Regions from separate parts of the Pseudarthrobacter sp. C1 genome, predicted to be linked through region 1. Evidence: riboswitches for the same ligand, from Rfam matches in the RefSeq annotation. Region 1 holds a riboswitch; the other holds the start of a gene.

What was found. Region 1 has a riboswitch for glycine ahead of gcvP (aminomethyl-transferring glycine dehydrogenase). Riboswitches for the same ligand answer to the same signal wherever they lie in the genome.
Region 2: another riboswitch for glycine. It lies ahead of gcvP (aminomethyl-transferring glycine dehydrogenase); the one in region 1 lies ahead of gcvP (aminomethyl-transferring glycine dehydrogenase).

The regions. Positions count from the first base shown of each region.
Region 1 covers NZ_JAYESK010000001.1:579,298-591,365, forward strand. Annotated here, with positions in the region: gene gcvT (glycine cleavage system aminomethyltransferase GcvT) at 1-749, opposite strand, end outside; gene gcvP (aminomethyl-transferring glycine dehydrogenase) at 761-3,670, opposite strand; glycine riboswitch at 3,850-3,948, opposite strand; gene U7114_RS02550 (TetR/AcrR family transcriptional regulator) at 4,041-4,580, opposite strand; gene U7114_RS02555 (MFS transporter) at 4,653-6,230, shown strand; gene U7114_RS02560 (Dps family protein) at 6,332-6,811, opposite strand; gene U7114_RS02565 (APC family permease) at 7,033-8,589, shown strand; gene U7114_RS02570 (hypothetical protein) at 8,689-9,237, opposite strand; gene U7114_RS02575 (DUF4193 domain-containing protein) at 9,533-9,835, opposite strand; gene U7114_RS02580 (hypothetical protein) at 9,927-10,130, opposite strand; gene U7114_RS02585 (LacI family DNA-binding transcriptional regulator) at 10,225-11,238, opposite strand; gene araA (L-arabinose isomerase) at 11,287-12,068, opposite strand, start outside.
Region 2 covers NZ_JAYESK010000016.1:5,249-17,316, forward strand. Annotated here, with positions in the region: gene gcvP (aminomethyl-transferring glycine dehydrogenase) at 1-2,349, opposite strand, end outside; glycine riboswitch at 2,510-2,607, opposite strand; gene U7114_RS18595 (hypothetical protein) at 2,775-3,074, opposite strand; gene U7114_RS18600 (VOC family protein) at 3,169-3,528, shown strand; gene U7114_RS18605 (GntR family transcriptional regulator) at 3,561-4,229, opposite strand; gene U7114_RS18610 (ornithine cyclodeaminase family protein) at 4,272-5,258, opposite strand; gene U7114_RS18615 (amidohydrolase family protein) at 5,343-6,680, opposite strand; gene U7114_RS18620 (chlorohydrolase family protein) at 6,865-8,352, opposite strand; gene U7114_RS18625 (DUF3100 domain-containing protein) at 8,524-9,981, shown strand; gene U7114_RS18630 (amidohydrolase family protein) at 10,085-11,317, shown strand; gene U7114_RS18635 (MFS transporter) at 11,416-12,068, opposite strand, start outside.

The DNA.
Region 1 (12,068 bases):
CGGAGTGAGTCGCGTGAGGCCAGCCCGGCGGGGGTCAGCTCCCCGTCCTCGGCAATGGCGATGAGTGCCTGCCACAGGCCGGTGGCGTCGTCGTTGGACACGAAGATCTCAAACCCGTCCTCGCCGGTGTAGCCGGTGCGGGCGAGCAGCAAATCCAGTCCGGCGCCGCCCACCAGGAACGGAACCTCGACGGCGGCATAGTACTTCAGTTCCGTCACCTGGCTGTGCCGGGCTGCGGGGACCAGCCGGAGCAGCAGTTCCTGCGCCGCGGGGCCTTGGACGGCGATCAGTGACGTCACGGCGGAGGCGTCATTCACCTCCACGTCGAACCCGGCAGCCCGCTTGGAAAGCTCAGCAGCCACCACTGCGGCGTTGCCGGCGTTGGGGACCACCAGGAAGCGGTCGGTACTGCCTTCTGCGCTGCCGGCGGTTGCGGGACGTCGGTACGTGATGAGGTCGTCGATGATGCCGCCGTCCTCATTGCAGATCAGAGAGTACTTGGCCTTGCCCACCGGCATGGCGGAGATCTTTCCCACCAGCGCGTAGTCCAGGAAGGCGGCCGCGTCCCGCCCGGTCACCCAGACTTCGCCCATGTGCGAGAGGTCGAACAGGCCGGCGCTCTTCCGGACGGCGTGGTGTTCGGCGAGCTCGGAGCTGTACTTGAGCGGCATCTGCCAGCCGCCGAAGTCGGTGAAGGATGCCCCCAGCTTCTTGTGCTCGTCGTACAGGGCAGTGTGCTTCTCAGCCATGGAGCGTGTCCTTAGTTTTCGAACTCGGAAAGCGGCGGGCAGGAGCAGATCAGGTTCCGGTCCCCCGCTGCGCCGTCGATGCGGCCGACCGGCGGGAAGTACTTGTCCTGCTTAAGCGATTTCACCGGGAATACGGCCTGCTCGCGGGGGTAGGCGCGGTCCCAGTCGCTGCTGATCGCCGCCGCGGCCGTGTGCGGAGCGTTCCGGAGCGGGCTCTCTGCAACAGTGAAGTCACCGTCCGCCACCTGGTCGATTTCGGCGCGGATCGCGATCATGGCCTCGATGAAGCGGTCGATTTCCCCGAGGTCCTCGGACTCCGTGGGCTCCACCATGAGCGTCCCCGCGACGGGGAAGGCCAGGGTGGGGGCGTGGAAGCCGTAGTCGATGAGCCGCTTGGCCACGTCCTCGGCCGTGACCCCGGTCCGTGCCGTGAGCTCGCGCAGGTCAAGGATGCACTCGTGTGCCACAAGCCCGCCTTCGCCGGTGTAGAGGACCGGGAAGAAATCGTTCAGGCGGGCTGCGACGTAGTTCGCTGCCAGCAGCGCGGACTTGGTGGCCTCGGTGAGTCCGTGGCCGCCCATCAGCTTCACGTACGCCCAGGAAATGGGGAGCACGCCCGCGGAGCCGTACTTTGACGCCGAGATCGGCACGTCGTTGCCTTCGGTCCAGGTGGCGGCGTTGCCGGGCATGAACGGTGCCAGGTGTGCCTTGGCAGCAACGGGCCCGACGCCGGGTCCGCCGCCGCCGTGCGGGATGCAGAAGGTCTTGTGCAGGTTCAGGTGCGAAACGTCGCCGCCGAACTTGCCCGGCTGCGCCAGCCCGACAAGCGCGTTGAGGTTGGCGCCGTCGATGTATACCTGGCCGCCGGCTGCGTGGACGGCGTCGCAGACTTCACGGACGTCGGCGTCGTACACCCCGTGAGTGGACGGGTACGTGATCATGATGCAGGACAGGGCATCCTTGTTGGCTTCGATCTTGGCGTACAGGTCAGTGTGGTCAATGGTTCCGTCCGGTGCCGTGGCCACCACCACCACCTTCATGCCGGCCAGGACTGCGGACGCGGCGTTCGTGCCGTGCGCCGAGGCCGGGATCAGGCAGACCTTGCGCTGCTGGTCCCCGCGGGAGTGGTGGTAGCCGCGGATCGCCAGCAGTCCGGCGAGCTCGCCCTGCGAGCCGGCGTTGGGCTGGATGGACACCTGGTCGTACCCGGTGATCTCGGTCAGCTGCGCCTCGAGGTCGGCAATCAGTTCGCGCCAGCCCTCCGTCTGGGAGTCCGGGGCGAACGGGTGGATGGAGGCGAACTCCGGCCAGGAGATGGCTTCCATCTCGGCCGTGGCGTTCAGCTTCATGGTGCAGGAGCCCAGCGGGATCATGGTGCGGTCCAGCGCAAGGTCACGGTCCGAAAGCTTCCTGATGTAGCGCAGCAGCTGGGTTTCGGAACGGTGCGTGTTGAACACCGGGTGCTGCAGGTACGCGGAGGAACGCACGACGGCGGCATCCAGCGCGAATTCTCCCTCGCCGTCCGCGGCGGCCGGGACGCCGAAGGCCTCCAGCACCCCGGCGGCAATTTCTGATGTTGTCGTTTCATCGGCGGAGAAGCCCACCGTGTCCGCGTCGATGAGGCGCAGGTTGATGCCCGTGGCTTCGGCGGCAGCGACGATCCCGGCAGCCTTGCCCGGCACGGAGACGGTGACGGTGTCGAAGAAACTGGTGTGCAGCACGTCCAAACCGGCGGCCTTGAGGGACGCGGCCAGCATCTTCGCGTGGGAGTGTGCTGACTGGGCGATCGCCTTCAGGCCCTCCGGGCCGTGGTACACGGCGTACATCGAAGCCACGATGGCCAGCAACGCCTGGGCGGTGCAGATGTTGGACGTGGCCTTCTCGCGGCGGATGTGCTGCTCGCGGGTCTGGAGTGCCAAGCGGTAGGCGGGAACGCCGGCATTGTCCTTCGAGACACCGACGAGGCGGCCCGGCATGGAGCGTTCGAGGCCCTTCTGCACAGCCATGTAGGCCGCGTGCGGGCCGCCGTAGAACAGCGGGACGCCGAAGCGCTGGGCGGAGCCCACGGCGATGTCCGCGCCCTGCTCGCCGGGAGGCGTGATGAGGGTGAGGGCCAGGAGGTCGGCGGCCACGGTCACCAGCGCCCCGCGGCTCTTGGCGTCGGCAATCACTGCGGCGTGGTCAAAGACGCGGCCGGAAGCGCCCGGCTGCTGGAGCACCACACCATTGATGGCGCCGTCGGGAAGTCCGTTGGAAAGGTCGGCCACTTCCACCTCGAAGCCCAGTGCCTCTGCCCGTCCCCTCACGATGGCAATGGTCTGCGGCAGGCAGTCGGCATCCAGCACAGTCTTGCCGTCCCGGGCATCTGCGTTCTTATTGGCCCGCCGCATCATCAGCACGGCCTCGGCCACGGCCGTTGCTTCGTCCAGCAGGGAGGCATTGGCGATGGGCAGGCCCACCAGGTCCTGCACCATGGTCTGGAAGTTCAGCAGCGCCTCGAGCCGGCCCTGGGAAATCTCCGGCTGGTACGGGGTGTAGGCGGTGTACCACGCCGGGCCCTCGAGGATGTTGCGGCGGATCACCGGCGGCGTGACGGTGTCGTAGTAGCCCTGGCCGATCATCTGCACCGCGGTCTTGTTCTTGCCGGCCAGCCGGCGGAGCTCAGTGAGGGCCTCCACCTCGCTCAGCGCACCTGCCAGTTCCAGCGCAGAGTCCTGCCGGATGTCCTTGGGGACGGCGGTATCAACCAGCGCGTCCACGGTGTCGTAGCCCACGGCCTTGAGCATGGTTTCGACGTCGGCCTTGCGCCTTGCGCCGATGTGCCGGTCAACAAAGGTGGCGGCAGAAGCGGGTTCGGCAGTTGCCGGGGTGGCAGTGGCCGGAACGGCGGAGGCCGGAGATACAGTCACGAGGAACTCCATAACTAAGGCGGCGCAGGATACGCCGCATCGATTCGGGTCCTCCCCGCTCTGTATCTGTACCTGAGAGTTTCCGCGTTGCCTGAACACGCGGGCACCGCTTGCACCGTCGGTGAGCACGTCAGTCAAGGGATCCGGGGAACGGACCTCAAAGCGGACGGCGTGCTGCTTTCCAGAGGTGCCTCGCCGCGGCGGTACATGGGCCTGTGAGATTCCTGGGGAGGTATTGCTCCTACGGCGCCTGCTTGTACCTTCTGGCAGAACTCTCCCGCCGCAGATCAAAGGCTATTCATTTGGGTTGTCTCTGGCGCACGGGTAACGGCCCGCACACAGCACAATTCTCCTATGCCGCGGGCCCGGGGGCAAATGTCAGCTAGCCCCGTAGCCGTTCCACGGCTGACAGGAGTTCCGCCACGTCCGCCTGCCTGCTCCCCGCCTTCCCGGACGGCCCGCTTTCCCACATGGCGTTGAAGTACAGCCCGTCCCCCATGTACAGCACTGCCTTTGCCATGGGCGTGCCCACGTCCTGCCCGATAAGCTCCAGCCATTGCTGCTGGATGGCGGCGAAGCGGCGGCGGGCTTCCTCGTGGGCCACCTCCGCCAGCCGCGTCACGGCCACAAAGGAGCGGTCCATCGGAGTATCGGACCACAGCGACGACTTGATGAAGTATGCCGCCGCCCCCTCCGGTGCGGAGGCCATGGCGGCGAGGTCCTCCCCTGCCAGGCGGTCCAGCCGTTCAAGGGTGGCGGCGATCAGCGCTTCCTTGTTGGGGAAGTGGTACAGGAGGCCCCCCTTGGAGACGCCCGCGCGCTTGGCCACCGCGTCCAGGGTGGCAGCCCGCTCCCCCACGTCGATCAGGAGTTCTTCGAAGGCATCCAGGACGGCATCTCGCGCAACGGGTTTTCTGGCCATGGTTCCCATCATGCATGGTCACGAACCTGTTTTTTAACTGTACCGTCCAGACGGTATAGTTAAAGCATGATCATGCCCGCCGCCTCTCAACAGAGCACCATCCGCCCGGCTCCAACCGCATTGCCCGCGCCAGGCCTGCCCGGGGGCAGCTGGCGCGACTGGCTGGCGCTGGGCCTGCTGATGTTCCCGGTCCTGCTGGTAGCCGTGGACAACACGGCCCTGACCTTCGCCCTGCCTGCCATTGCCGCCGCCCTCCGCACCTCGGGGGTAGAACTGCTGTGGATTGTGGACGCCTACCCGCTGGTGCTGGCCGGGCTGCTGGTTGCCATGGGAAGCCTGGGCGACAGGATCGGCCGGCGCCGCCTGCTGGTCATCGGCAGCATCGGCTTTGCCGCAGTCTCGGCAGCAACCGCTTTTGCCCCCAGCGCCGGATGGCTCATCGCAGGCAGGGCATTCCTTGGCTTCTTCGGCGCCATGCTGATGCCCGCCACGCTGTCCCTGATCCGCAACATCTTCCCGGACCCCAACCGGCGGAGGTTGGCCATCGCCATCTGGGCCGCCGGATTCTCGGGCGGCGCCGCACTGGGGCCCATCCTTGGCGGGTGGCTGGTGGAACAGTTCTGGTGGGGAGCCGTACTCCTGGTGGCAGTGCCCATCATGCTGCCGCTCCTGACCCTGGGCCCGGCCTTCATCCCGGAGTCCAGGGACCCGTCACCGGGGAAGGTGGACGTGCCCAGCATCCTGCTCTCCCTGTTCACCATGGTTCCCATGGTTTACGGGATCAAGGACCTGGCCACCGAAGGCCCGGGTGCCACAGCCCTCGGAACCATGGCGCTCGGCCTGGCAATGGGCGCGGCCTTCGTACGCAGGCAGCAGCGGCTGCACAGTCCACTGCTGGACCTGTCCCTGTTCCGGAACAGGGTGTTCAGCATGGCCATCACTGCCAATATCCTGGCCCTGTTTTCATTCAACGGCTTTATCCTCTTCCTCGCCCAGCACCTCCAGCTCATTGAAGGCATGTCCCCCTCGGCTGCCGGAATGGCCATGGTCCCGGCACTGGCGGCCACCATGGTGTCGGGCCTTGCCGTGGTGCCGGCGGTGAGGAAAGTACGGCCGGGCTTCGTGGTGGCGGCAGGACTCGCCATGAGCGCCGCCGGCTACAGCATGGTGGCTTTCGGAAGCACCGGGGGCGGGCCCGCGCTGCTACTCGGCGCGCTGCTGGTCCTTGCACTGGGCGTGGGGACGGCAGAGACCATCTCCAACGATCTCATCCTGGGAAGCGTGCCGCCGGAAAAGTCCGGGGCGGCGGCAGCGATTTCCGAGACGGGGTACGAAATTGGCGCCGTTTTGGGAACCGCCGTGCTGGGTTCCATCCTCACAGCTTCCTACCAGCACAACCTGCGGCTTCCGGCCGGCCTCGCAGAAACCGCCCCCGCCCAAAGCACCGCGCACGCCCGAGAGACCCTCGCTGGAGCCATGGAACTGGCAGCCGGCCTGCCGGGCCCCATGGCCAGCACCCTCCGGCAGGCCGCCGGCTCGGCCTTCGAGTCAGGGGTGCACGTCACCGCAGCGATTGGGCTGGTACTGATGGCGACGGCGGCAGTCCTCGCCGCCGTCGTACTCCGGAAGGTGCCCAAGGCAGCCAGCTGAAGGCCGCAGGCGTGCCCCCGCCGGTGACAGCAAAGCGCCCGCAGCCGGAGCGTGTGGCTCCGGCCGCGGGCGCCGGGCAGGCCGCTTCGCCGCGGGTGCTGCTACTTAGAGTCCGGCGCCGTTACGCTCGCGGTGGGCTTCATGGTTTCAGCATTGACCATCCAGGCGAACTGCTCCAGCTTGGCGATGAACTCGTGCAGCAGGTCCGCGGTGGTGGGATCCTCTTCATCCACCTCATCGTGAACCTTGCGCATGGTGCCAACGGCAGCCTCAAGGGCAGCCACGATCCGCTCGATCGCATCCTTGGTGCTGATCAGGCCGTCAGGGAACTGGGCCAGGCTGGTGGACCCGGCCACGGTGGAGCTGCGGCCGTCAGGCAGGGCGTGGAGGGCCCGCATCCGCTCGGCGGTGTCGTCGGCGAACTGGCGGGCGGCGTCAACGATCTCATCCAGCTGCAGGTGGAGGTCGCGGAAGTTGGTTCCCACAATATTCCAGTGTGCCTGCTTGCCCTGGATGTGCAGTTCAATCAGGTCGGCGAGCACGGCCTGCAGGTTGTTGGTCAGTGTCGGTGAAGCTTTCATGCATCCTCCTCAATTGGTCCAGTAAGCCCGACGCTACCAGCACCAGCGGGCACGGCCGAGGGCTCGCGGGGAATTTCTCAGTGAGCTTACTAAATCGCTCACAACCGAAACAAAAGAACGCCGTTCATTATTTTCCTTGCTTCCTGAGGCGCTCCCCTCCATACTAAATGAACGCCATTCATATAGTGACCGTCGTCTCAACTTCTCCAGAAAGTGGTGCCATGACCGAGACCATCCGCACCAGCACATCCGCCTACGGCTCCGGGAGGCCCTCACCGGCAGCCGCCGGCACCAGCCCCAAAGGACTGAAGGGCGGGCAGCTGGGACTTCTCGCCGTCGTCGTCCTGGGCATTTCCACCATCGCCCCCGCCTACACCTTGACCAGCGCCCTTGGCCCCACGGTCAACGAAGCCGGGCTCCAGCTGCCCGTCATCTTCCTGATCGGTTTCATCCCCATGATCCTGGTCTCCCTTGCCTACCGGGAACTCAACGCCGATTCCCCGGACAGCGGCACCACCTTCACTTGGGTCACCAAGGCCTTCGGCCCGTGGGTTGGCTGGATGGGCGGGTGGGGCCTGCTGGCGGCCAACATCATTGTGCTCTCCAACCTCGCGGGAGTCGCCGTCGACTTCTTTTACCTTTTCCTTTCCCAGCTGACGGGCTCGCCGGAGCTCGCCGACCTGGCGGCAAACAAGGCCCTGAACGTGCTGACCTGCTTTGTGTTCGTGGCCCTGGCCGTCTGGGTCAGCTACCGCGGCTTGCACACCACCAAGCTGGTCCAGTACAGCCTGGTGGGATTCCAGCTGCTTGTCCTGGGCCTCTTTGTAGGCATGGCCTTCGCCAACTGGTCCGCCTCTGACACTGCCATCCCGTTCAGCTGGGAGTGGTTCGACGTCACCAGGATCGAGACCTTCGGGCAGATCGCCGCAGGCATCTCACTGTCCATCTTTGTCTACTGGGGCTGGGACGTCTGCCTGACCGTCAATGAGGAAACCTCCAACGGCAAGAGGACGGCAGGACTGGCCGGAACCCTGACCGCCGTGATCGTCCTGGCGATCTACCTGACGGTGAGCATCGCCACCATGATGTTCGCCGGCGTAGGTGATACCGGCAACGGCCTGAACAACACCGAGATCCACGAAAACATCTTCACGGCACTGGCCTCTCCCATCATGGGTCCGTTCGCCATCCTTATGTCCATGGCAGTGCTGTCCAGCTCTGCCGCGTCCCTGCAGTCCACGTTCATGTCGCCGTCCCGCAGCCTGCTGGCCATGGGGTACTACGGCGCGCTTCCGGAGCCGTTCAGCCGGGTCAGCAGGAAGTTTGCGACGCCGGGCTTCGCCACGGTTGCCGCCGGCATCATGTCCGCGGGCTTCTACGCCGTGATGCACGTGGTCAGCGAGAATGTCCTCAATGACACCATCCTGGCGCTCGGGTTGATGATCTGCTTCTACTACGGCCTCACTGCCCTGGCCTGCGCCTGGTACTTCCGCCACAGCCTGTTCAACAGCATGCGCCACTTCGTCCTCCGCCTGGTGTGCCCGGTGCTGGGCGGCGTGGGACTGTTCGTAGTGTTCCTGCAGACCGCCGTGGACAGCTGGGCGCCGGAGTTCGGCAGCGGCTCGGAGGTGTTCGGGGTGGGCCTGGTCTTTGTCCTGGGCGTCGGCATCCTGGCGTCCGGTGCCGTCGTCATGCTCATCATGGCCAGGGTCCGCCCCGGCTTCTTCCGCGGCGAGACCCTTAAGCGGGATACCCCCGCACTGGTGGTCCCGGAGTAAAGGCGCGGAGGCTTCCGGAGGCCGTCACCGCCGGCGAAGGAAGGTGCCGTTCATCTGGAAACCGGGGGAACGGCACCTTCGGTGCTGGTTGGCTGACTGTCACCAGTAGTGCGCCACGTCAACCACCAGGCGCGACCCGGAGCCCGGCCCGTCCAGGGTGAAGACCCGGAACGGCAGGCGGGCCCGTACGCCCAGCCCGATGCTGGTGTAGCCCTCGTAGCTGCCGGCAAGGACCACCTGGCGGAAAGTCTGGTAGCGGGCAACGTTTGAGAGCTCAGCCTGGTTCGGCGGGTTGTAGGTGGAGTTGTAGTCCTCGTCGTAGGCGGGCGAGTTCACTGTCACCTGCAGGCGCGCGTTCCCCCGGACGGGGATGGCAAAGCCGGACCCGTCCTGGACTATCTGTGGAACGTACCGCACGGTATAACCCGCAACGGCGCCGTTGAGGTCCACCACCATCCTGTCGAAGCAGTAGTGCTGCCCGGTCCGGACATTGGTGACGGTGGCGGTGCTCATGCTTTGGTCGGCCTTGGCCAAAGACCCCCATACGAGCCCGCAGTAGGAGGTGGAAGCGGAGGCGGGACCCGGAACCACGATTCCCAGCCCGGCCGCCAGGAGGATGGCAGCCAGCCAGGTGTAGAACTTTTTCATTTTGGAGCCACCCATGTGTGGAGCGAATGGATAGCTCAAGAGTAGGAGCGTTTACGGCGCGAAACGAGGTTTGTTGCCGCTTCGCCACGCAACCGTTAACCCGCGGCGCCCTTCATCACGCCCCTGTATAGCGAGAGCCGAAACAGGGCTCCCGCCGGCCCGTTTGGAACCCGTTCCGTGTTGTTTCGGCATTGTTCCGGCACCTTGCCGTTACCGGGATAACGACGGCGGCAGGAGACAAGAAGCGCCGGTCACCCGAGGGGGGTGGCCGGCGCCGGGCAATCCGGAAGAAGGGTCAGCCTTCGCAGTCGCGGCAGTACTTCAGGCCGTCCTTTTCCCGGGCAACCTGCGAGCGGTGGCGGACCAGGAAGCACGACGAGCAGGTGAACTCATCGGACTGCTCGGGAACAACAATGACCGTCAGTTCCTCGTTGGAAAGATCCGCACCCGGCAGGTCAATGCCCTCGGCAGTGTCGTTCTCGTCGACATCTATGACCGCTGTCTGCGCGTTGCCGCTCCGCGACGCCTGGAGGGCTTCAAGAGAGTCGGCGGGCGACTCTTCTTCCTGCTTGCGTGGAGCATCGTAATCGGTAGCCATAGCCTGTTCACTTTCGTTGCTGCGCAGCGCCATTCAGGCACCTCAGTGCAGCAGTTTAGGGCATTATCGCCCTACTGGCGCAATAGTGTGGCTAAGCAGACATTCCGCCGCTTCCACCCGCTGTTCCTGCATGCTCGGACCGGGCCTGGTCGGCGCCCAGGGACACTCCACTCAAGGCCGGAAGCCAGCCCCACCGGCTGGCGTCGGCCATGGCGCCGGCGGCATTGGACTCGGATTCGTAGGTGAACGTATCCAGCAGCCAGTCGCGGAGCCGGATGAGCAGGGTGTCCGTCATGCAATGAAACCTACGCAGCGATTGTTGTGGCCACGTTTCGCGGCGGTCTCCCCCGGATTAAATCAGCTGCCGGCCCGGTCTCCGGGCGGACTTTTCAGGCGGGCGGCGCCGTGCTGCTGCGCAGGACGAGTTCCGGCTCCACCACGAGTGTCCGGGGTCCTTCCGTCCCGTCGAACGCCGTGAACATCATCTGCATGCACCGCCGGCCCAGTTCCTCGAAGTCCTGCCGAACCACCGTCAGCGGCGGACTGAAGTAGCCGGCCTCGGGCTGGTCGTCGAAGCCCACCACGGACACGTCCTGCGGCACTTTGATGCCAGCCTCGGTCAGTGCGCGAAGGACTCCCAAGGCCATCTGGTCGTTGCCCACGAAGAGGGCAGTTGCCCGGCGGGTCGCCGCGATCCGCCGGCCGATTTCGTAGCCGCTGCCGGCGCTCCAGTCACCTTCGATGATCAGGTCCGTATCGAGTCCGGCAGAGGCAAGGGTGGACCGCCAGCCGTCGGCGCGCGCCACGGCATCGATCCAGTCCTGCGGCCCCGCGACGTGCCCGATCCGGACGTGCCCCTGCCCGATAAGGTGCCGCACGGCCAGTTCAGCCCCGCGGCGCTGGTCCACCCTGACGCCGCCAACCGTGTCGTTCCCATCGGGTCCCACGGCCACCACCGGCACTCCGATGGGAAGTTCCGCCAGCGCCGCCAGCGTCTCAAGGTGCGGAACGATTACCACGATGCCGTCCACCGACTGGTCCAGGAAGTGCCTGACGGCGTCCAGGATCGCGTCGCGGCTGAACTCCCGCAACGCGGCGACGCTGACGAAATATCCCGCGTCCCTTGCAGCGCGTTCCACGCCCAGCAATGTATTGGCAGGACCGTACTGGGAGAGCTCGCTGCCCAGGACCCCGATGGTCTGCGAGCGCCGGGTGACCAGGCTCCGGGCTGCGGTGTTGCGGCGGTAGCCAAGCCGGGCTATCACCGCTTCCACTCTTTCCCGCGTCCCCGCGCTCACGTTGGGGTGGTTGTTGACCACCCGTGACACGGTCTGGTGCGAGACCCCGGCCAACTCCGCCACGTCCTCAAGCCTCGGCAGCCGGCGAGGCTTGCCGCGCGTCACGGCGTTCTTGTCCGTGGCAGGAGCCGGGAGCTCAGCCGTGCCACTGGGTCAGATCCCGCCGGCCAGCTTGTAGTAGGCGGCGTTCCAGTTCAGGTCCTTCTTGAACTGCCGGATGGTTGTGTCGTCGTCAATGGTCAGCAGTTCGGTTTTGGCGATCTCGGCGAAGTCCTCGAACACTGCCATGCCCACCTGGGTGGAGAGAACGGTATGGTGGGCGGCGCCGGCGGTGAGCCATGCCGCGGCGGAGGTTGCGAAGTCCGGCTTGGGCTCCCACAGGGCGCGGGCCACGGGCAGGTTGGGCAGCGGCTGCTCCAGGGGAACGACGTCGACGGCGTTGGCCACCAGGCGGAAACGGTCCCGCATGTCGGACAGTGCGACGACGACGCCCGGGGAGGCATCGGCGTCGAACACCAGGCGGACCGGGTCTTCCTTGCCGCCGATGCCCAGCGGGTGGATTTCCAGGCGCGGCTTCGATGCCGTGAGGGAGGGGCAGACCTCCAGCATGTGCGCGCCCAGGATCTTCTCGGACCCGGGTTCCAGGTGGTAGGTGTAGTCCTCCATGAGCGAGGCACCGCCGGGCAGGCCTGCGCCCATCACCTTCGCGGCGCGGACCAGGATGGCGGTCTTCCAGTCGCCTTCGGCGCCGAAGCCGTACCCGGCGGCCATGAGCCTCTGCACCGCGAGGCCGGGAAGTTGGCGCAGGGCGCCCAGGTCCTCGAAGGACGTGGTGAACGCGGCGGAGCCGTTGGCCTCCAGGAAGCTGCGCAGGCCGAGTTCGATCCGGGCCCCGTACCGAAGCGATTCATGCCTGGCCGCGCCTGCGCGGAGCT
Region 2 (12,068 bases), on a different contig from region 1:
GGCTGCGACGTAGTTCGCAGCCAGGAGCGCGGACTTGGTGGCCTCGGTCAGGCCCTGCCCGCCCATCAGCTTCACGTAGGCCCAGGAGATCGGGAGCACACCGGCGGAGCCGAAGCGCGAAGCGGAAATCGCGACGCCATGCCCGGCTTCATGGGCGGCCTTGTTCGCGTCGCCCGGCATGAACGGTGCCAGGTGTGCCTTGGCAGCAACCGGGCCGACGCCGGGTCCGCCGCCGCCGTGCGGGATGCAGAAGGTCTTGTGCAGGTTCAGGTGGGAGACGTCGCCGCCGAACTTGCCCGGCTGGGCGAGGCCTACAAGTGCGTTCAGGTTGGCGCCGTCAACGTACACCTGGCCGCCGGCGGCGTGGATCGCGTCGCACACCTCGCGGACATCGGAGTCGTACACGCCGTGCGTGGACGGGTACGTGATCATGATGGCCGAGAGGACGTCCTTGTGGGCCTCGATCTTGGCCTGCAGGTCGGCGTGGTCGATGGTGCCGTCTGCAGCGGTGGCAACAACCACAACCTTCATGCCCGCGAGCACGGCGGAGGCGGCGTTGGTGCCGTGCGCCGATGCCGGGATCAGGCAGACGTTGCGCTGCTGGTCCCCGCGGGAGTGGTGGTAGCCGCGGATCGCCAGCAGGCCGGCGAGCTCGCCCTGGGAGCCGGCGTTGGGCTGGATGGATACCTGGTCGTAGCCGGTGATTTCGGCGAGGTCGGCTTCCAGGCCCGCAATCAGTTCGCGCCAGCCCTCGGTCTGGGAGTCGGGGGCGAACGGGTGGATGGAGGCGAACTCCGGCCAGGAGATGGCTTCCATCTCGGCGGTGGCGTTCAGCTTCATGGTGCAGGAGCCCAGCGGGATCATGGTGCGGTCCAGTGCCAGGTCCCGGTCGGAGAGGCGGCGGATGTAGCGCAGCAGCTGGGTCTCGGAACGGTGCGTGTTGAACACCGGGTGCTGCAGGTAGCTGGAGGTGCGCAGCACCGATTCGGGCAGCTCGAAGCCCTCACCGGACACAACGGGACCGGCGCCAAAGGCGACGGCAACCGCGGCGAGGACCTCCGGCGTCGTGGTTTCATCAACGGACACGCCAACGGTGTCCGCGTCGATGAGGCGCAGGTTGATGCCGCGGGCTTCGGCGGCGGTGATCACCGTGGCGGCCTTGCCGGGAACACTGACCGTGAGGGTGTCGAAGAAGGTGTCGGACACCAGTTCGCGGCCGGCGGTCTTCAGCGTGGCGGCCAGGGCGCGGGCGTTGTTGTGGACAGTCTCGGCGATCGCCTTCAGGCCGTCGGGGCCGTGGTAGACGGCGTAGAAGGAGGAGACGATGGCCAGCAGCGCCTGGGCGGTGCAGATGTTGGACGTGGCCTTCTCGCGGCGGATGTGCTGCTCGCGGGTCTGCAGTGCCAGGCGGTAGGCGGGGACGCCGGCGTTGTCCTTGGAAACGCCCACGATGCGGCCGGGGAGGGTGCGTTCCATGCCGTCGCGGACGGCCATGTAGGCGGCGTGCGGTCCGCCAAAGAACAACGGCACGCCAAAGCGCTGGGTGGAGCCGACGGCGATGTCCGCGCCCTGCTCGCCCGGCGGGGTGATGAGGGTGAGTGCCAGGAGGTCGGCAGCGACGGTGACAAGCGCGCCGCGCTCCTTGGCTTCGGCGATGACGGCGGACTGGTCCCAGACGCGGCCGGAGACGCCGGGCTGCTGCAGGACGACGCCGTTGATCTCGCCGTCGGGAAGTCCGTTGGTGAGGTCTGCGATTTCCACCTCGAAGCCGAGGGCTTCGGCGCGGCCCAGCACGATGGCGATGGTCTGCGGCAGGAGGTCGGCGTCGAGGACGGTCTTGCCGTCCTTCGCAGTCTTGGACTTGTTGGCGCGGCGCATCAGCAGCACGGCTTCGGCGACGGCGGTGGCTTCGTCGAGGAGGGAGGCGTTGGCCACCGGGAGCGCGGTGAGGTCCTGGACCATGGTCTGGAAGTTCAGCAGCGCCTCGAGCCGGCCCTGGGAAATCTCGGGCTGGTACGGGGTGTAGGCGGTGTACCAGGCGGGGGCTTCAAGGATGTTGCGGCGGATCACCGGCGGGGTCACGGTGTCGTAGTAGCCTTGGCCGATCATCTGCACGGCCATCTTGTTCTTGCCGGCCAGCTTGCGGAGCTCGGCGAGGACCTGGACTTCGCTGAGGGCGCCCTCAAGGGTGAGGGGCTTGTCCTGGCGGATGGAATCCGGAACTGCGCTGTCCACGAGGCCATCAAGGGTGTCGTAGCCGACGGCCTTGAGCATGGTGTCGATGTCGGACTGGCGGCGCGCGCCGATATGGCGGTCTGCGAAGGTGGTTGGGGACGATTGAACCGTCATGAGAGGAACTCCATAATTCAGGTGGCAACCGGTGCCACTTTGATTCGGGTTCCTCCCCGCTCTGTATTGGACCTGAGAGTTTTGCGTTGCCCTGCTGTTCAGCGGGGCGCCACTTGCACCGTCGGTGAGCCCGGTTGCCCGGACTGCTTTCCAGAGTTGCCTTGCCGCGGCGGTACGTGGGCCTGAGAGATTCCTGGGGAGGATTTGCTCCTACGGCGCCTGCAGAACGTACCGGCAGGACTCTCCCGCCGCAGATCATAAGCACGTGCCACTGGTCGGTGACACGGCTCACACCTTACCGGGTTATGGGGCTGGATGCAAAATCCGCGTCTTTCCAAGTCAGGCTTACGACGGCGGGACGCGCCCGACGTGCTCGAAGGCATCAGGTGCACGGAGACGGTGCAATTAGGAGGCTTCCGGAAGTTCTAGCGGGAGGCTTCCCTGCCCAGCCGGTACCCCGCCCAGAACGCCAGGACGAGCAGTCCGACGACGGCGACGGCCAGGCCGATCTGTGTACCTTGGGTAACCAAGGCGATGCCGCTGCCGCTGAAAAGCTGGTTGCTCAGCGGCGCGTAGGCGAACCAGCCGAAGCTGGCGTCCGCGTTGCTCCATGCTACGAGGCACCCCGCCACTACCGTCACAAGGCCAGCGATGGGAACGACGGCGGCAAGAACCCGGGCAGGCGGCGGAGTTTTGCGGTCTTCAGGTGCGTTGTTGTCCCCCATGCAGGCGAGTCTAGCCGGGCCGCCCCCGGCGTCCGGCTCAGGGGTCCGGCTCCGGGGCAAGACAGGCTCCGGGCAGCGGGTTTAGGCTGGGCGGATGTTGACCATAGGCAGCACCGTCCTCGGCGTCAACGACGTCGCCCGCGCAACCGCCTTTTGGCACGCCGCCCTCGGCTACGTCCCGCAGGAGCCCGGGGACGAAACCTGGGTGATCCTGGTGCCAGCAGCGGGCCCGGGAGCGCAGCTCGCCCTCATGCTGAGCGAAACGCCGGTCCAGGAGCACCCGCGCATTCACCTGGACCTGTATGCGGACGATCAGGGCGCCGAGGTGCAACGGCTGGTTTCACTCGGCGCCCAGCGCGTCGACTGGGACCTGTACCCGGAGAACCCCGATTTCGTGGTCCTCGCCGACCCCGACGGCAACAGGTTCTGCGTCGTTGACAAAAGTCCGCGGTAGCCCCGCCGTCGAACCTTGAACTTCCGGCCGGGTCAGTTTTCAGGCAGTTGCCCGGCCAGCCCCTGCAGTGATGGTTCCCGGCCCAGCTCCACATGGGCGAACGCCAGCGCCGCCGCAAGTTCGGCCTTGCCGTCATAGATGGCCCGGCACAGGCTCAGGTGCTCCGCGCACTGGACCTGGGGATCACGGTGCCCGGTCAGGGTGAAGAGCCACTGCATCCTGCCCAGCAGAGGCTTCATGGAGTACTCGAGCAGCGAGTTGCCTCCCATCGAGACGATCTCCGCGTGCAGGGCCGTGTTGATGAGCGGGATCTCCGTGTGGTCGTGGCGCAGGGTTGCTTCTTCGGCCTTGTCCATCATGTGCTGCAGGCGCGCTGTGGACTCACCCCGGGCGGCGGCCTGGGCGGCGAGCCGCGCGGCGAGGACCTCGAGGCTGAGCCGGACATCAAAGAGTTCATTGACGTCCCTCAGGGTGATCTGCTTGACGGTGGCCCCGCGCCGTGGCGAGGTGTCAATGAAACCTTCGGCTTCCAGCTGCTGGAGGGCTTCGCGGACGGGGACCCGGGAAACGTCCAGGGCCTGTGACAGCTCGCGTTCCCTGAGCCGTGAACCGGGCGCGAAGTCACCCGAGATGATCAACTCCCGGATCCGTGCACGGGTAGCATCAGCCGAAGACGCGGGTGCGTCCGCCTGGGTACTCAAAGATGCCTCCTGTTGGTTCCAGTGCCCTGCTTCCGGGCTGCCTCAGTTATTCAGCTCCACGCGGGTGCCGACCCCCTGGTTGAGTGCAGCGTCATACAGGAGCCTCCCGATGGCAAGGTCCTGCAGGCCGATACCCACCGAATTGAACAAGGTTATGTCCTCATCCCCCAGACGGCCTGCTTTTATCCCGGCCGCCACGTCACCAAGTTCGGCTTCCACATCGTCAAAGCCCATGACGCCTTCAGCCACAGGGACGATCAGTCCCCCTGACTTCGCTTGGGCCGTGGCCAGGCTGTCCACGAAGACCCGCGCCCGCGCCATACCCGCTGAGTCAATCTCCCGGTGGTCAGGCCGCGGACGGGATCCGACGGCGTTGACGTGCAGTCCGGGCTGGAACCACTCCCCCTTGACCAGCGGCTCAACCGCTGGCGTGAGGGTGCACAGCACGTCCGAGTTCTCAACAACTTCCTGCACACTGGCGGCCCGCGTGATGTGCAGCCCGTATGAGGAAATCCGGTCACAGAACGCAGCGACCGTCTCAGTGGAACGGGACCACACCACGACATTTTTGATCGGCAGGACGGCCAGCATGGCTTCCACATGTGCCACCGCCAGGGCCCCCGCCCCCACCAACCCCAAGGTGGCACTCCCGGGCCTGGCAAGCAGCTTGGTCGCCACCGCGCTGGCAGCGGCCGTACGGACCCGGGTGGGGACTTTACCGTCCAGGATGGCCAGTGTTTCACCGGTCAGCTGGCTTACGAGCATGATGGTGGACCGCTGCGAGGGCAGGCCGGCCCCACCGTTGGACGGGATGTCCGCCAGTAGTTTCACGGATGCCAGCTCCTCCGGCCCGGACAGCGCCGCCATCGGCAGGAACCGGGCATCCGACGACGGCAGGAGGAGCGAATCCGGCGCGGGCTGGACAGCGGTACCTCGGCTCAGGCCGGCAAAGACGCGTTCGACGGCGGCAATGGTTCCGGGCATATCGGCCAGGGTTTCGAGCTCGGAGGCTTTAAGGATCAGGGTCATGGGGGTCGCTTTCGGAATGGAAGGGGGCGTTAGCTTGGGCGGTCAGGGTTGGCGGGGAAACCCCGCCCTGAGAGGCACGGTGGCTCAGAGGCTGTTCCTGACAAGGACTCCCTGCGCCACCACGGCCCGGATTCCTTCCAAGGCAGAGCCGCTGGACAGGGGATCAGAGTCCACAATGACGGCGTCCGCGAAGGAACCGGGCACCAGCCGGCCGGCGTTTTCACTCCAGCCCAGCAGCGCGGCGGCATTGACCGTGGCGGCCCTCAGGGCTTCCAGGGGGGAAAGCCCGGCCTCACTCAACAGGCGGACTTCCGTGCCGATCGGAGTCACGTCGGATCCGAACGAGTCCGTCCCCGCAACGACGGTCACGCCGGCATCATGGGCGGCTTTCACGGCTGCTTTGATGATGGGTGTGTACTCCTTGCCCCGGGCGGCAAGGATTGGGTTGGACGAACCCGCCATGCTGGTGATGGCATCCATGGTGGGCGTGAAGTACGTCCCCTGCCTGGACATCCGGGAGATGGTCTCTTCGGTGACGAAGACTCCGTGCTCGATGCTGCGCACCCCTGCCCGGACCGCGCCGTCTATCCCTTCGGCACTGTAGGCATGGCACAGCACACCCGCTTTGCCTGCTGCCTTGACCACGGCGGAGAGCTGATCGTAGTTGTAGACCAGCTCACGGGGATCCTGCTCCGGCAGGCCCGCCCGGGGGTTGGCCCTTGTCTTAATCACCTGCGCGCCGCGGTTCAGGTTCACGCGCGTGAGGTAGGCGAGATCGCCCGTTTCCCTGACGCCGCCAGCCAGGGAGGCAAGGGGTGCAAGATCAGGGTCGGCGAGGAGCGAGTCCCCCAGCTCGGGTGAGACGAACAGCCCGGCAGGGCTCATCCGGGGCGAGGCTCCGGCGGCCCAGGCAGGCAGGGCGGCCAAGGCGACGTCCTGGTAAAAGCTGCTCGAGCCGCTCCTGACGCTGGTTGCTCCGCCCTGCAGAATGGCGCGCGCATCCGACAGCGCGTTCGCATGGACATGCACGTCGATGAGTCCTGGAATGACCCAGCGGCCGGAGGCATCCACCACGTGTGCCCGCCCGGCAAGCGCGGCCACTGCACGTCGCGTTTCCTCCCGGGTACCGACCGCACTGACCTTTCCTGCTTCCAGCACCAGGACGCCGTCATAGACAGCGTCGCCGGTCTGGGGATCCACGATGGTGCCGCCTTCGATGATCATCGGCGGCGGCGAAGCGGGACGCCCACGGCGGCCGGGGCCTGCCGTGTTGCCCTCCGCTTTCGCCGCCGGGGCATTTCCCAGCTGGGCGGCAAGGCTGGCCACCGAGATCCCGGCGAGGGCGGCTGCTCCGGCGAGGATCCCGCGGCGCGGAACGGCCGGGGAAGGGAGGGCGGCGGGGGTGTGGTCGTGCAGGCACATGGTTTCTCCAAAGGGATAAGCCCTGCGGCGGAAGCGCGGGGTCCGTGGACGGGTCAATGTCAAGCGATTGGCGGGGGCGGTCGAGCTTCGCCCCTACGTACTGGTGGCCCCGACTTCGTTCACAATAGCCCCACTGGTATACCAAGGACTAGGGTGGGCGGGAACGCGAATTGCCGGAGCCAGGTTAGGAAACGCCTACCGGAGCGACGATGTCCGCTGGCGGATACGTGGGCGGAAACAGCTCATCAGGGTCCCGGCGCCGGCTGTCCCGCTCGGAATAGGCTGCCCGCATCCGGTCGAACAGTTGCTGCCCCTCGGCCCGCAGGGACTCGAGGTCCAGGCCGGGCAGGGCGCCGTCGACGACGACGGCACGCCCGGCCACGAAAGTATCGGTCACCTGGCGGGCCGTGCCGTTCAGCACGAGTGTGCGCAGCGGGTCCTCGACGACACCATCTGCGAAGCCGGCCAGCGAGACCACCGTAATGTCCGCCTGCATACCGGGCGCAAGCCTTCCCAGGTCCGGCCGCCCAAGGGCCGCGGCCCCGCCGAGGGTGGCGGCGTCGAAGTAGTCAGCCAGGGCGCCTGCGTCGGGCCTTTCCTCGACCAGCCGGGTCAGGTGCATCCCCACGTCGATGCCCCGAATCAGGTCCGGAGGGAAGGAATCGGTGCCCAGGCAGAGATTGACGCCGGCCTCGCGGAAACGGTCGAATGACACAAGCTGCTTCTGGTAGCGGAAGGACGTCAAGGGGCAGTGGACAATGCTGACGCCGTGCCTGGCCAGCAGGTCCAACGGGCCTCCGGCGGCCGCCGCAGCAGGATTCCTGGCGTCAATCACCACGCCGTGGGGAATGAGGAGGCGGGTGCCGAAAAGGCCCGTGGATTCCAGAAGTTCCAGCACGCTGCGCCCGGCAGAGCGCAGCAACAGCCCGTCTTCCAGGGGAGATTGCAGACAGTGCAGCCGCACGAGGGCGTCCCGCTCACGGGCAATCCGGGCAGTCTCCCGCATGAGGTTTTCGGACAAGGTCTCAATCCGGCACGGGAGCAGGACGCCCGTGATAAGCGGGTCCGCGAGGTCAGCCGCGAAGTCCAGGAAATCCTGTGCGTCCTGCAGCCCGGCAACCCCGCGGGCCTCATCGAAGTGGACTTCGCGGTCCCCCGCTGCAGTGGTGACGTGGACCCCCGACCGGTAGGCCGGCCCGAGGTAGCCCCGGAGTCCGATCCGACGGCTGGTCCGCGCCATGTCCACCAGTTCATCGAGCCCTTCAGCCCAGGAGCTGTGGATCTCCGAGGCAATCGGCATATAGGTGGTAATGCCGTGCAGTGCCAGCTGCGCCAGCGCGAACTCCCGCACCTTGGCGCGTTCAGCCGGACTGAACACATCCCGGCGGTTGTTGGCGAAGTAGTTCTCGGACCACAAGTGGCCGGCGGCAACTTCAGGCGAAGGCCACGAGTCGAGGATGAGGTGGTCGATGTCGGCGAGCGCATCCAGGTCAATCAGTCCGGGGATGACCAGGCTCTTGCCGTAGTCGCGCTCCTCATCCACGGGACCGTCATAGCCGCGGCCGACAAAGACGATGACAGTACCTTCGAACACGACTTCGCCGTGCTCAATGAGGGTGTGCTGTTTTCCATCAAAACCCAGAACGTACCGGGCGGAGATTTTCGTGTACATCGTGCCTCCTTGCACCTGGGCGCCGGGCGTGGGTTCCGGGCGCCTACAAAAATGTGACTTGCCTCTCACTGGGTACGAGTATACAGTCTTTTGGTATACCAGAGCGACATTCCCGAAACCTGGGCTGTATATCGCTCGCTCCTCCCCGTTCCCCCTCGAAAGGCCTGCGTCATGCGCAATGAAGCGAAGACCACAGGCGGCACCGCATCCGTCCTAGTGGACGCGGTACCGTCGCATACTTTCCGTGCCCGCCCCGCCCTGTGGTTCGCAATGATCGCGCTCTCCACCGCCGTTTGTGCCGCCGCCATCATGATCGGAACCCATAAATTCCACCTCGGCCCCGCCGCGATTGTCCTGATGCCAATCCTGTGGACCGTGCTCATCGGCGGCTTCCTGGGAGTCCAGAGATGGAAACCAATCGGCGGGCGTGCCCGTGCGGTGTCCACCCACCTCATGGATGTCTCCATCGTGTTCTTCCTCGCGGGCCTCGGCACGCAGATCGGGCCGTCCTTGACGAAGTTCACGAACATCGGTCCCGCGATCCTGCTGCAGGAGGTGGGCCATGTGGTGGGCACAGTGATCCTGGCACTGCCGGTCGCGGTTGCGCTTGGCCTGGGCCGCACAGCCATCGGTGCCACGTGGTCGATTGACCGCGAGTCCTACCTTGCTTTCGCGATCCAGCGCTTTGGCGTCCGTTCCCCCGAGTACCGCGGCGTATTCGCGGTGTGGGTTTTGGGCAGTGTATTCGGTGCCGTGTTCATCTCGCTGTTGGCGGGCCTTCTGGGTGGACTGGACTTCTTTGACCCGCGGGCCCTCGCGCTGGGTCTTGGACTCGGGTCCGCCTCCATGATGCTCGGCGGCGTGGGTGCCCTGTCCATCCTGTATCCGGAGATGGCGGGCGAGATCATGGCCCTTGCTGCCCTGTCCAATCTGGTGACCAACATCGTCGGCTTCTACGCCGGCGTTTTCATCGCGCTGCCTATGTGCCAGAAGCTTTACACGATGTGGTCCCGCATTTTCGGGCGGGACGATCTGGGCCGCCGTGTCCGCGGCGGCGCTCTCCTTGGCTCCGCAGCCGGGAGCAAAACAGGCGGATCCGCCCACGCGCGCTCCGGCGCGGCCGCTGTGGAAGCGGACGAGCCGGCCGTCACTGACACCGTGGACGTCAACGGCATCGAAGCGGACCCCACTGTTCTCCGTTCCCCCAGGACGTGGCTCACCGCCTTCGCCGCGACGGGAGTGGCAGGCATCCTGCTGAACACGCTGGGCACAGGTTCAATGCGACCGCTGGATGTGGTCGGCGTGACCATCCTGCTGGTCCTTACTGCCATCGCCCTGGTCCTCGCCAGGCTAGTTCCGGCGGTTCCGTCCAGCATCTGGGTCCTTGCCCTTGCAACGATTGCGTCCGCGACGTTCCTGCCCATCGGCCCCTTCATCGCCTCCACCACGCAGAACATCAACGTCCTCTTCGCAGGCCTGCCAATGATCGCCCTGATCGGCATGTCACTGGGCCGTGATGTGAAGGCACTCCGCTCACTGAGCTGGAAGATCATCATCGTCGCCCTGATGACCTTCACCGCGAGCTTCGTTGCCGCCGCAGTGATCGCGCAGGTCGCCTTCCATTTCTAGTCCATACTGCGGGGAAGGCGGCGGGCCTCCGGGCCCGGTGCCTTCCCCCCGCCGTTAACACCACAGACCCTTAACCGGGACAGCACTGCAAAGGGATCCAACCATGTTCATCACCAATGTCCGCCCGTGGGGCGGGGACGCCGTAGACCTGGAAATTAGCGCGGGACGGATCGCGGCCATCCGTGCGGTGGGGACCGGCGCCGTAACTGGTGACGCTTCCGGCCGGAAGCTGGAAGGGCGCGGCCGGATCGCCCTCCCTGCATTCACGGATGTGCACGTCCACCTTGACTCGACCCGGATCGGGCTGCCCTTCCGGGAGCACACCGGTTCGCCGGGGGTGTGGAACATGATGTGCAATGACCGGAAGAACTGGCGCGACACCCCCATCCCCTACCCCGATGTGGTGGCGGGGACGCTGGAACGGATGATTGCACGCGGCACCACGCGCGTCCGCTCCTATGCCCAGATCGATGTGGACTGCAAGCTTGAGCGCTTCGAGGCAGTCATGGCCGCGAAGGAGCGCTTTGCCCGTGCTGCAGACGTGGAGATCATGGCGTTTCCCCAGGCCGGCCTCGTGCTGGAGGAAGGCACTGTCCCGCTGCTCGAGGAGGCACTGCGTGCGGGGGCCACGACCATAGGGGGCATCGACCCCTGCCAACTGGACCGCGATCCCGCCCGCCATCTGGACATCGTGTTCGGCCTGGCGGAGAAGTACGGGGCCGACGTCGATATTCACCTTCACGAGCCCGGGCACCTTGGCGTCTTCAGCGCCGAACTTGTCTTCGAACGCACCCGGGCGCTGGGCATGCAGGGACGCGTGTCGCTTTCCCACGCTTACGATCTGGCCAACGTCCACCCGGATGTGACTGCCCGCCTCATGGAGCAGATGGCCGAACTGGACGTAGCCTGGGCAACGGTGGCCCCGGCAAGCGCCGGCACCCAGTTCGACCTGGTCCAGATGACCGCGGCCGGGATCCGCGTGGGTCTTGGCGAGGATGGCCAACGGGACTACTGGAGCCCATACGGCAACTGCGACATGCTGGACCGCACCTGGCAATTGGCCTTCACCCACCGGCTGCGCCAGGACCGCCTGATTGAGCACTGCGCGGCGATCGCCACCATTGGCGGCGCCGCCATCATGGACCGGACGGTTCAACGCCTCACCGGCCCGGATGACCGGCCCGGCCTCGCTGTTGGAGATGCGGCAGACATCGTCATTGTGGACGGCGAAACCGTCACCAGCACCGTCATGGACCGCGGCACGGACCGTACCGTCATCCACGCCGGCAGGCTCGTCGCCGACGGTTTGGTTGTCCTTGCGGAACCGGCCGCCTGACCCACGCGCTGTCCCTGGTGCTTTCCGGACGGAGAAAGCAAAGCGGACGACGGCGGGAACCTCCCGCCGTCGTCCGCTGATGTTTTGCGATCCTCCCGCTAGACCTTTGCGGGTTCAGCCACCTTCAGGGGCTCGATCTTGCCCATCACGAAGAGGTAGTTGGCGGCGCCGACCAGGGCCACCCCACCGATGACGGCAAGCGGGGCCACGAAGGAGCCTGTCTGGTCCACCAGGACGCCGATCAGGATCGGGGTGAAGATGCCGGCCAGGTTGGAGGCGAAGTTCTGGAGGCCGCCGATGGAGCCCACGTGGCGTGAGCTGGGGGCAACATCTGCCGGAAGCGACCAGATGCCGGTTGCTGCGACCGTCAGGCTGGAGTACGCCACCGACAGCAGGGCCAGCGCCATCCAGGCCTCGGGCACCAGCGCAGCGAACATGATGACCGAGCCGCCGGTCAGGCCGCCGGCGATGGCGGTCTTGCGGACGCGGGTCACCGAGACGCCGCGCTGGACGGCGCGGTCTGCAACGTACCCCGCCAGCCAGCCGAACAGCACCGCGCAGATTCCGGGGATGGCGCCGAAGAAGCCGAGCTTGAGCAGGTCGAAGCCGCGCTCCTTCACCAGGTAGCTCGGGAAGAAGGTGATGAAGAAGTAGATGGCGCTGTTGAGGCAGAAGAAGCCGAACATCATGCTGAGGACGGTCCGGTACTTGAACAGCGAGCGCCACGGAAGCTTGGCGGCGCCCTCGTCAT